Ketobacter alkanivorans: one gene and its partner. The protein of the gene in region 2 interacts with the protein of the main gene of each other region in a pairwise test. Links are inferred from orthologs where the notes say so. Each region holds a gene or a part of one and is shown on either strand. Other genes may lie near its edges.

What was found. Proteins that work in one complex are often made in the same cells at the same time.
Region 1: the proteins of rpe (region 2) and eno interact in binary tests that used the Escherichia coli proteins (3 or more experiments, as listed by UniProt). The link is inferred for Ketobacter alkanivorans from one-to-one orthologs.

Annotation. Positions count from the first base shown.
Region 1 is NZ_CP022684.1:1,037,059-1,041,280, reverse strand. Bases 1-2,830 are described here. They hold eno (phosphopyruvate hydratase), read left to right. Parts: upstream 1-681; coding sequence 682-1,980; downstream 1,981-2,830. Other genes in these bases: ispD (2-C-methyl-D-erythritol 4-phosphate cytidylyltransferase), read left to right, coding at 2,470-2,830; ftsB (cell division protein FtsB), read left to right, coding at 2,146-2,463; kdsA (3-deoxy-8-phosphooctulonate synthase), read left to right, coding at 1-619. In the rest of the region: more of ispD, read left to right, coding at 2,831-3,171; ispF (2-C-methyl-D-erythritol 2,4-cyclodiphosphate synthase), read left to right, coding at 3,208-3,684; tRNA pseudouridine(13) synthase TruD, read left to right, coding at 3,681-4,222. UniProt on the Escherichia coli protein: Catalyzes the reversible conversion of 2-phosphoglycerate (2-PG) into phosphoenolpyruvate (PEP). It is essential for the degradation of carbohydrates via glycolysis.
Region 2 is NZ_CP022684.1:3,713,743-3,719,306, reverse strand. The notes cover bases 1,607-4,384. They hold rpe (ribulose-phosphate 3-epimerase), read right to left. Parts: upstream 3,441-4,384; coding sequence 2,772-3,440; downstream 1,607-2,771. Other genes in these bases: Kalk_RS15810 (DUF3530 family protein), read left to right, coding at 3,555-4,384; Kalk_RS15820 (phosphoglycolate phosphatase), read right to left, coding at 2,072-2,770; trpE (anthranilate synthase component I), read right to left, coding at 1,607-1,764. Outside these bases: Kalk_RS15830 (anthranilate synthase component II), read right to left, coding at 1-276; more of trpE, read right to left, coding at 280-1,606; more of Kalk_RS15810, read left to right, coding at 4,385-4,565; co-chaperone DjlA, read right to left, coding at 4,571-5,404; N-acetylmuramate alpha-1-phosphate uridylyltransferase MurU, read right to left, coding at 5,401-5,564. UniProt on the Escherichia coli protein: Catalyzes the reversible epimerization of D-ribulose 5-phosphate to D-xylulose 5-phosphate.

The sequences.
Region 1 (4,222 bases), 2.7 Mb from region 2 along the record:
AGGTCTTAAGATCTTCGAAGAAGTTAAAAAGACGTTTAACGTGCCCATTATCACCGATGTGCATGAGCCCGAGCAGGCCCGGCCGGTCGCCGAAGTCTGTGACATCATTCAGCTGCCCGCATTCCTGTCCCGCCAGACCGACCTGGTGGTGGCGATGGCGCAAACCGGTGCCATCATCAACGTGAAAAAAGCGCAGTTTCTGGCACCTCGCGAAATGAAACACATCATTCGTAAGTGCGAAGAGGCGGGTAACGATCAAGTGATCCTGTGCGAACGGGGTTCAAGTTTTGGTTACAACAACCTGGTAGTAGACATGCTTGGTTTTGGCATCATGAAGGAATTCGGCAGCCCCGTGTTTTTTGATGTTACCCATGCCTTGCAAATGCCCGGTGGCTTGGCAGAGGCGGCTGGCGGCCGTCGTGCGCAGGTAACCGAATTGGCTTTGGCGGGCATTAGCCAGCGCCTGGCCGGTTTGTTCCTGGAAGCCCACCCGGATCCGGACAAAGCCAAATGTGATGGCCCCTGTGCCCTGCGTCTGGCCATGTTGGAGCCATTCCTGGCTCAGGTTAAAGCGTTGGATGAACTGGTGAAAGGCTTTGAGCCTTTAGACACCCACTGATCAATACACACCGATTTATATTTATAACCAATTGAAATTTATTCATAGGAGACATCCTGACAATGCCTAAGATCGCTCAAATCCGTGCCCGCGAAGTGTTGGATTCACGAGGTAATCCTACTGTAGAAGCCGACGTTATTCTGGAATCCGGAGCGGCTGGAACCGCCTGTGCTCCATCTGGTGCTTCCACCGGCTCCCGCGAAGCGCTGGAGTTGCGTGATGGCGACAAGTCCCGCTATCTGGGAAAAGGTGTCCTCAAAGCCGTTGAAGCGATTAACACAGACATCCAGGCACTGTTGAAAGGCAAAAGTGCTGTGGATCAGCGTGCTATCGACCAGCTCATGATCGATGCCGACGGCACAGAAAACAAATCCAAGTTTGGTGCCAACGCAATTTTGGCAGTGTCTTTGGCGGTGGCCAAGGCGGCTGCGGTGTACAAACAGGTTCCTCTGTTCCAGCACATCAGTGAAGCAATGGACGGCAAAGCTGGTCCTTACAGCATGCCGGTTCCCATGATGAACATCATCAACGGTGGTGCTCATGCTGATAACAACGTTGATATTCAGGAATTCATGATTCAGCCAGTGGGCGCCCCCAATTTTGCGGAAGCCCTGCGTTGCGGTGCGGAAATATTTCATGCGCTAAAAGCTGTACTGAGTGCCAAGGGTTTGAATACGGCGGTGGGTGATGAGGGTGGTTTTGCGCCCAACCTGTCTTCAAACGAAGAAGCCTTGAAAGTTATCTCTGAAGCCGTTGAAAAAGCCGGCTACAAACTGGGCGAGAACGTAACCCTGGCTTTGGATTGCGCTGCTTCTGAATTCTATAAAGACGGTAAATACGTATTGGCCGGTGACAATAAATCCCTCACGTCTGCAGAGTTTGCGGATTACCTGGCGGATCTGTGCAACCGTTATCCCATTATCTCCATCGAGGATGGCCTGGATGAAAGCGATTGGGATGGCTGGAAAATACTGACCGAAAAACTGGGCGACAAAGTCCAGCTGGTGGGTGATGACCTGTTCGTAACCAATACCAAGATCCTGAAAGAAGGCATCGACAAGAACATCGCCAACAGCATCCTGATCAAATTCAACCAAATCGGTAGCCTGACCGAAACTTTGGATGCTATCAAAATGGCCAAGGATGCCGGTTACACCGCGGTAATCTCCCATCGCTCAGGCGAGACAGAAGATGCAACGATCGCCGACTTAGCCGTAGCCACTGCGGCTGGTCAGATCAAAACCGGCTCTCTGTGTCGTTCCGACCGCGTTGCCAAGTACAACCAATTGCTGCGCATTGAAGAAGTCATAGGTGATCAGGCCCCCTACAACGGTAAGGCAGAGTTCCGCAATTTCAAATAAGCCGAACCTGCGTGACGGCAGCTAACAGGACGGAAGGATACTCCATCCGTCCTGTTCATCTCTGCGTACCGCCCTCAGGTCATCCATTGGCCGGGGTGGCTTGACCATTCTTACCTAAAGCTCCATTCTTATGCGCATACTCACCTTGCGCCACAGTAAATCATCATGACCGAGAGCAGCCAACCAACGTGGTTCACCCTTCCCAGGTTTTTATTCTGGGTGCTGGTGCTATGTTTCTTTGCTTTGCAGCTGCGGCTGTGGATAGGCGAAGGCAGTCTGGCAGATATCTGGCGGTTGAAAGGCGAAATCGAGCGCCAGGAACAAGAGAATTATCTGGCTGAGGAGCGCAATAAGCGTTTGCAGGCAGAGGTAAAAAACCTCAAAGAAGGATTGGATGCGGTGGAAGAAAGGGCGCGCACCCAACTGGGAATGGTGAAAGAAGATGAAACCTTTTTCCTTATTATTGACGACAATCAGCCGTAACCCGATATGAATAATTCAGTGCGAATTTGGTGTGTAGTGCCCGCTGCTGGGGTGGGGAAGCGTTTTGGTTCGTCGATGCCGAAGCAATATCTGGAATTGAACGGCAAGACCGTTGTTGAAAACACCCTTGAGCGATTGCTTGAGCTGGCTGATATAGCCCAGGTAATAGTGGCCATCAGCCCAGAAGACAAGCGCTTTCAAGGCCTGAAAATCGCCACTCATTCGCGTATAAAGGCCGTGACCGGCGGCAATGAGCGTTGCCATTCGGTGCTCAATGGGTTGCGTTACCTGTCTGAAGTGGGCGATGCACAAGATTGGGTGTTGGTGCATGATGTCGCTCGCCCCTGTGTACGCAGTGCTGATATTGGCAAACTGATTGATCAGGTCGACCAATTTGATGCGGTAGGAGGCATATTGGCCAACCCCGTGCGGGACACCATGAAGCGAGCCAATCGCTTGAATCAGATCGCCGAGACAGTGGATCGCGAGCAGCTATGGCACGCACTCACACCACAGTTATTCCGCTTGGGGGCTTTGCGTAAAGCGATTGAGGCCGCGCTGGCAGAAGGCGTGATGGTAACTGACGAAGCCGGAGCCATGGAGCGAATGGGCCACCAGCCATTGTTGGTGGAAGGTCACTATGACAACATCAAAATCACACATCCACAAGATCTTCCTCTGGCTGCCCTGTTTATGCAGCAGCAGTGAACCCCGATAAGCCGCAACACGATAAGGTAGACACAGATGTTTCGCATTGGCCACGGATTTGACGTGCATCGCTTTGGAGAAGGCGACCATTTAATGCTGGGAGGCGTTTCGATTCCCTTTGAGCATGGCTTTGTTGCTCACTCTGATGGCGATGTTGCGCTCCACGCCCTGGCTGACGCGTTGCTAGGTGCAGCGGCATTGGGTGATATCGGTCAACATTTTCCTGATACCGATGCCCAATACAAAGGCGCGGACAGCCGAGTGTTGTTGCGCCATGTGATGGGGGTGGTGCGCACAGCCGGGTACCAGGTCGGCAACGTGGATGTCACCATTGTTGCGCAGGCCCCCAAAATGGCACCACACATACCATTGATGCGAGCGAATATTGCAGAAGATCTGCAGCTCGACTTGGGTGGGGTCAACGTAAAAGCCACGACCACCGAAAAACTGGGTTACACCGGCCGCAAGGAAGGCATTGCGGTGCATGCCGTCGCCTTGATTTATCCCTTATGAGTATCCAGCATCAGGCGTTGCCTGCCTTTGGTTTGGATCAGGCTCCTTATGCTTATGGCGCGCCAGTTTGCCAAGCGGATTTTAAGACCTTCCCGCAGGATTTTGTTGTAGAGGAAGTGCTGGGCTTCGAACCCTGTGGCGAGGGTGAGCATTTGTTTCTGTTGCTGCAAACCGATGATCAAAATACCCGCTTTACCGTAAAGTGTTTGTCCAGCCTGTTTGGTTTATCGCAACGAGCCATTACTTACTCAGGGCTAAAAGATCGCCGTGGCCTTACCAGTCAATGGTTCTCTTTGCATCTTCCCGGTAAAAACCTCGAACCCGATGCTGTGGCAATGGCAGAGCAGGGCATCACACTGCTACGCTACGCTCGTCATAACAAAAAACTGCGTATTGGCACCCATAAGACCAATCGTTTCCAAATAGTGCTCCGTAACCTGGTCGGGAAAGATCAATTGGAGCAGCGATTGGCTCTTATAAAAGAGTCAGGCGTGCCCAATTATTTTGGCGCGCAGCGTTTCGGGCACGATAGCGGCAA
Region 2 (5,564 bases):
CTTACCGCCGAACACCTGCCCAATACTTTGATGGCCCAGACACACGCCCAAAATGGGTAGCTTGCCAGCAAAGTGGGCGATGGCATCCATGGAGATGCCCGCCTCGTTGGGGGAACAGGGGCCAGGTGAAATCACCAACCGCTCCGGTGCCAGGTTTTCAATATCCTGCAGGGTGACTTCGTCGTTGCGTTTTACCACTACATCAGCACCCAGCTCACCAAAATACTGCACCAGGTTGTAGGTGAACGAATCGTAATTATCAATCATCAGCAACATGGTTTACTCCTCCACCGGAACCAGACCGTTGGCCGCCATGGCCATCGCCCGAAATACTGCCCGAGCCTTGTTTTGGGTTTCTTTCCATTCCAGTCTGGGCACTGAATCCGCCACTACACCGGCGCCGGCCTGGATGTGCAGCTGACCATCCTTGATAACCGCGGTGCGAATAGCGATTGCAGTGTCCATGTCGCCGTGCCAGGAGAGGTAACCTACCGCCCCCCCATAGACACCCCGTTTTACCGGTTCGATGTCGTGAATAATTTCCATAGCGCGAATTTTTGGTGCACCACTCAACGTGCCTGCCGGATGAGTGGCCCGCAATACATCGATGCAACTGTGCTCCGGTTTAAGCTGACCTTCGACATTGGAGACAATGTGCATAACATGGGAATAGCGCTCCACCACCATCTTGTCGGTAAGGGCCACGGTGCCAATTTCTGCGATACGCCCCACATCGTTACGCCCCAGATCGATGAGCATAAGGTGCTCGGCGATTTCTTTAGGGTCAGCCAGCAGTTCCTGCTCCATGGCCAGATCTTCTTCGTGAGTCTTACCGCGACGGCGGGTTCCGGCGATAGGTCGCACCGTCACCACGCCTTCCTCCACCCTTGCCAAGATCTCCGGCGAAGATCCTGCGATCTGGAAGTCGCCCATGTCGAGAAAGTACATGTAGGGGGACGGGTTTAGGCAGCGCAATGCGCGATAAAGATCCAGCGGCGGAAGCTGGTAGGGAATGCTCATACGCTGGGAGATCACCACTTGCATGATGTCCCCTGACAGAATGAATTCCTTGATGTCATCCACCGCTTGTTCAAAGGCAGGCTGCGGAAAGCTGGATTTGAAATCACTTTCCTGCACGGTAAACCGCTGCGGGGCCGGTTGCGGCGGCAACGGTTGCTTGAGCTGCTCGATGATGGCATCCAGCCGCGCCTGACCACGATCATAAGCATCCGCTTGTGCAGGATCGACATGCGTTATCACGTAGAGTGAGCCACGCAGGTTATCAAACACGACAATATCATCAGACACCATCAGCATGATATCCGGGGTCCCAATGGGATCTGATTTGGCCGGTTTATCCAATCGCTTTTCGATATAACGCACGATGTCATAGCCGAAGTATCCCACCAGACCGCCGTTAAAGCGGGGCAACCCTTCGATATTGGGCACGTTATACCGGCCCTGAAACGACTCGATGAACGCCAAGGGATCGTCGACGGTTACTTGCTCGAGGATGCGATCCCCTTCTTGCACGGTCACTTCGCGATCTCTCACGATGACGCGAGTGCTGCATGGCAATCCAATGATGGAGTAACGGCCCCACTTTTCACCGCCCTGAACAGATTCAAACAGGTAAGTGTAGGGTTGGCCCGCCAGTTTTTTGTAGGTAGACAGGGGGGTTTCGAGATCCGCCAGCGCCTCTCGCATCAGGGGGATGCGGTTGTAGCCCTGTTCGGCCAATGATTTAAACGTGTCCGGTGTCATAGTGTTCCGCTCTTGCTGCGCCCCTTGTGCCCAAAAACACAAGTGACCGATATGCTTAACGTTCTGTTGTTACAGAAAACTTACAGAAATCGTTTTTAACGTGTTACCAATGGGGGTGGCCGGGCTTAAGTTACAGCCAGCCGAAGACGAGTATCACCAACGCCATCGCCAGCGCAGATCGGTGATCAGAGAGGAAGGTTGATTCGAAAATATGTTGTTCACTTTATTTGCACACGGATTTGATTCGAATATTCCCCAACATTACACCAGGCGCAGGATTCTGCCAACCCTCAAAATTCACAAATGCCTACAGTATCAACTCCCGAAAATCATCCAACAACCAGTCCGGCTCGCTGTTGGCCACCGGTTCGCCGTGGTTATAACCATAGGTCAGGGCCGCGCTTACCCACCCGGCGGCCTTGGCTGCTTCCACATCATTGCGGCTGTCTCCAACCATCAAGCTGCGGGCTGAGCTGACTCCAAACTGTCGGGACGCCTGCTCCAGTGGCATGGGGTGGGGCTTTTTCTGAGGCAGGCATTCACCGCCCAATACCAATTCAAAATAGCGGGCGATATCCAGCTCTGCCAGCAACGGATCGGCGAAGATCTTGGGCTTATTGGTGATCACGGCCATTGGCACACCCAGGTCGTAAAAGGCATTCAGCACATCCGATACACCGGCATACAACCGGGTCAGGCGGCCGTTCTCCTCGGCATAGTATTCACGAAAGGCGGCCATGGCTGGATCGAATTCAGCATCGCTGACAGCGGCCACAGCCGCGGGATCATAACTGTCGGCCAAGGCACGCTTAACCAGCAGCCCCGCGCCGTTACCCACCCAGCTGCGCACGCGCTGCTCACCGGCGGCCGGGTGCCCCAACGCCACCAGCATGCGGTCAGTGGCGGCAGCAATGTCCGGCACGCTGTCCACCAGGGTACCATCCAGATCGAAAGCGATCAGTTGCGGCAAGTGGCCCTGAAAATGGCCGGTCAGCTTGATCAGCATTTCAGGCCTGCGCCAGCTCGGCGCGCATGGCGTCGATCACGGCTTTGTAGTCTTCTTTACCGAAAATGGCAGACCCTGCCACAAAGGTGTCGGCACCGGCCTGGGCAATTTCTCGAATGTTGCCCACACCCACACCACCGTCAATTTCAAGCCTGATATCCAGGCCACTCTGATCAATGAGTTTGCGGGCCTGACGCAGTTTTTCCAGGGTTTGGGGAATAAATTTCTGGCCACCAAAACCGGGGTTAACGGACATCAGCAGGATCATATCGAGCTTATCCATGACGTGCTCGACATGGGCCAGTGAGGTCGCCGGGTTAAAGACCAGCCCGGCCTTGCAGCCACCTTCTTTGATCATGGCCAGGCTGCGATCAATGTGCTCGCTGCCTTCGGGATGAAAGGTAATGTAGGTGGCTCCGGCTTCGATAAAATCACCGATAATACGATCCACCGGTTTCACCATCAGGTGCACGTCGATGGGGGCAGTGACACCGTAATTACGCAACGCTTTACAGACCATGGGGCCGATGGTGAGGTTGGGTACGTAGTGGTTGTCCATCACATCAAAGTGAACAACATCGGCACCCGCCGCCAGCACGGAGTCCACTTCTTCGCCTAAACGGGCAAAGTCAGCAGCAAGAATGGAGGGGGCAATCAGGTAATCGGTCATAGCGTGTTTCCGTAAAAGAGTTCCGGGTCGGCTTGCAGGAAGCGCGCATTGTACTGCACTCACCGTCTATACTGAAGGCAACTGAGAATTTGCCTAAGCTGATTAACAACGCCTATGTTCGGATTAAAAGCCCCAACCCTGTCGATACTGGTGTGTTCGCTCGCCGCGCTCTGGTACCCGGAGTCAGCTAGCCTGGCGCAAACTGAGGCACCCCCAGCAGCGCAGAGCCAGCCAGCCGATCAGCCAAAGGCTGCGGTCGAACGCAATGAAACCCTGCGCAATGAGTCGGTAGCCGCTTTGCTGGCAAGCACCGATTCGGCAACGGAAAGCCAGTGGCTGGGCAGTGGCAAGGATCGTTTTCTGGCCCTGTACCGAGCGGATCACAGCGGCGAGACTTTCGCTAATGCCTTGATTTTACATGACAACCTTCAGAATCCGGACTGGCCCGGGGTAGTGCGCACCTTACGCCAGCAGCTGGCGGCAAAAGGCTGGAATACGCTGAGCATCGCCGTGCCCGATTATCGCCCCATCCAGAAAATTCCTCCCCGCACGGCCACAACCGATGCCGACGCGGAGGGAAAGGCTATGGGGAATGACGCAGCCGAGCTGGACACGGAGGCCACCGAACCACCGGACATGATGCCTTCCTATGAACCCCCTGGAGACTCAAAGGCTGGCTCTGACGCGGAAATCAAGGCGGAGGACGTGCCGCAAAAACTGGATTCCAGAGTCCGCAGCGCCACCCAATACTTAGCAGGGAAAAGCCCTCTGCCATTGGTAATCATTGCTCTGGGCAGCAGCGCGACGCTGGTAACCAAACAAGCACAGACGCTGTTTCTGCAGGATATTAGCGGACTGGTGATCATCGACCCAGCCCCACTGCCAGAACTGAAGGGGTTTGATGAATCCAAAGACATGACGGATCTGCGCATACCGGTGCTGGACATCGCGCCGGAATTTTATGCCCGCTCCAACCCCGCAACCCGCAAGCAGAACGCAACCCGCTTGCAACATCAGGGCTACCAGCAGCGGGTTATTCCCGGCAGCAGCCAGGACTTCACTGGCTACGAACGGGTCCTACTCAAGGCCATCCGCGGTTGGGGAGAAACGCTCTTCAAACCCTGAGTACATCACTTTTTACGCGTGGATGTGATGATCTCATAAGCGGCGCGAATGGCCTGCGACTTCTCTTTAGCCATGTCCAGCATTTCCTTTGGCATGCCCTTGGCGATGAGCTTGTCTGGGTGATGCTGGCTCATAAGGCGACGATAGGCCCGCTTTACTTCCTGCACGGTGGCATCCGGGCTTACACCCAGAATATCGTGAGCACGCACCAGCTCATCGCGCTCTGATAAGGGCTGCTGGGAACCGGCGGCCCTGAATTCCTGATAGGCCTGGGCACTGCGCACCACCTTTTCCAAAAAAGAAAGGCGATAGCGAATGGATTGCGCAATATGCGACAAAGTCGCCCATTCCTGTTGATCCAGCTTGCCATCGGCCAAGGCAGCCTGCACCAGGATCTCCATAAAAATTTGCAGCAACGTGGTGCGGCGGCCACAGGCATTCCTGAGCGCGATCAGCTCTTCGGATATATCGTTGCTGGTCTTGCCGCGATCAAACAGCTCAACAGCTTCCCGCTTTTTCTCCGGCGACAACCCCATGCGATTCATCACCGCAGTGGTCCATTGGATTTCCGCATCACATACCGCACCATCACACTTGGCAACACGGCCTAGCGCTACGAATGTGGCCTGAAAAAAAGCAGCCTGAATGGCTGAATCGCGCCCCTTGGGTTTAGGCTGCGCAAACTGGTAGACGCTGCTGCTTAGCTGAATGATGACGTCAAACTGATGGCCCAACCAGCCACCCAGACAAGATCCCACCACACCGACAACACCGCCACCGGCCAGAAAATAGCCTACAAACAACCCCACCAAGGGGCCTATCCAAATAAAGGATGTCACTGCCTTTGCTCCTGAAGAATCTGTTCTACCACCTGCAACCGTTGCGGCGTGCCTACGTCAACCCAGCAACCCGAGTAGTGCTCGCCGTGCACTGTGCCCTGCTCCATAGCCTGGCGCAACAGGGGTGCCAAGGGGAAGCAGCCGGGTTCACAGCCTTTAA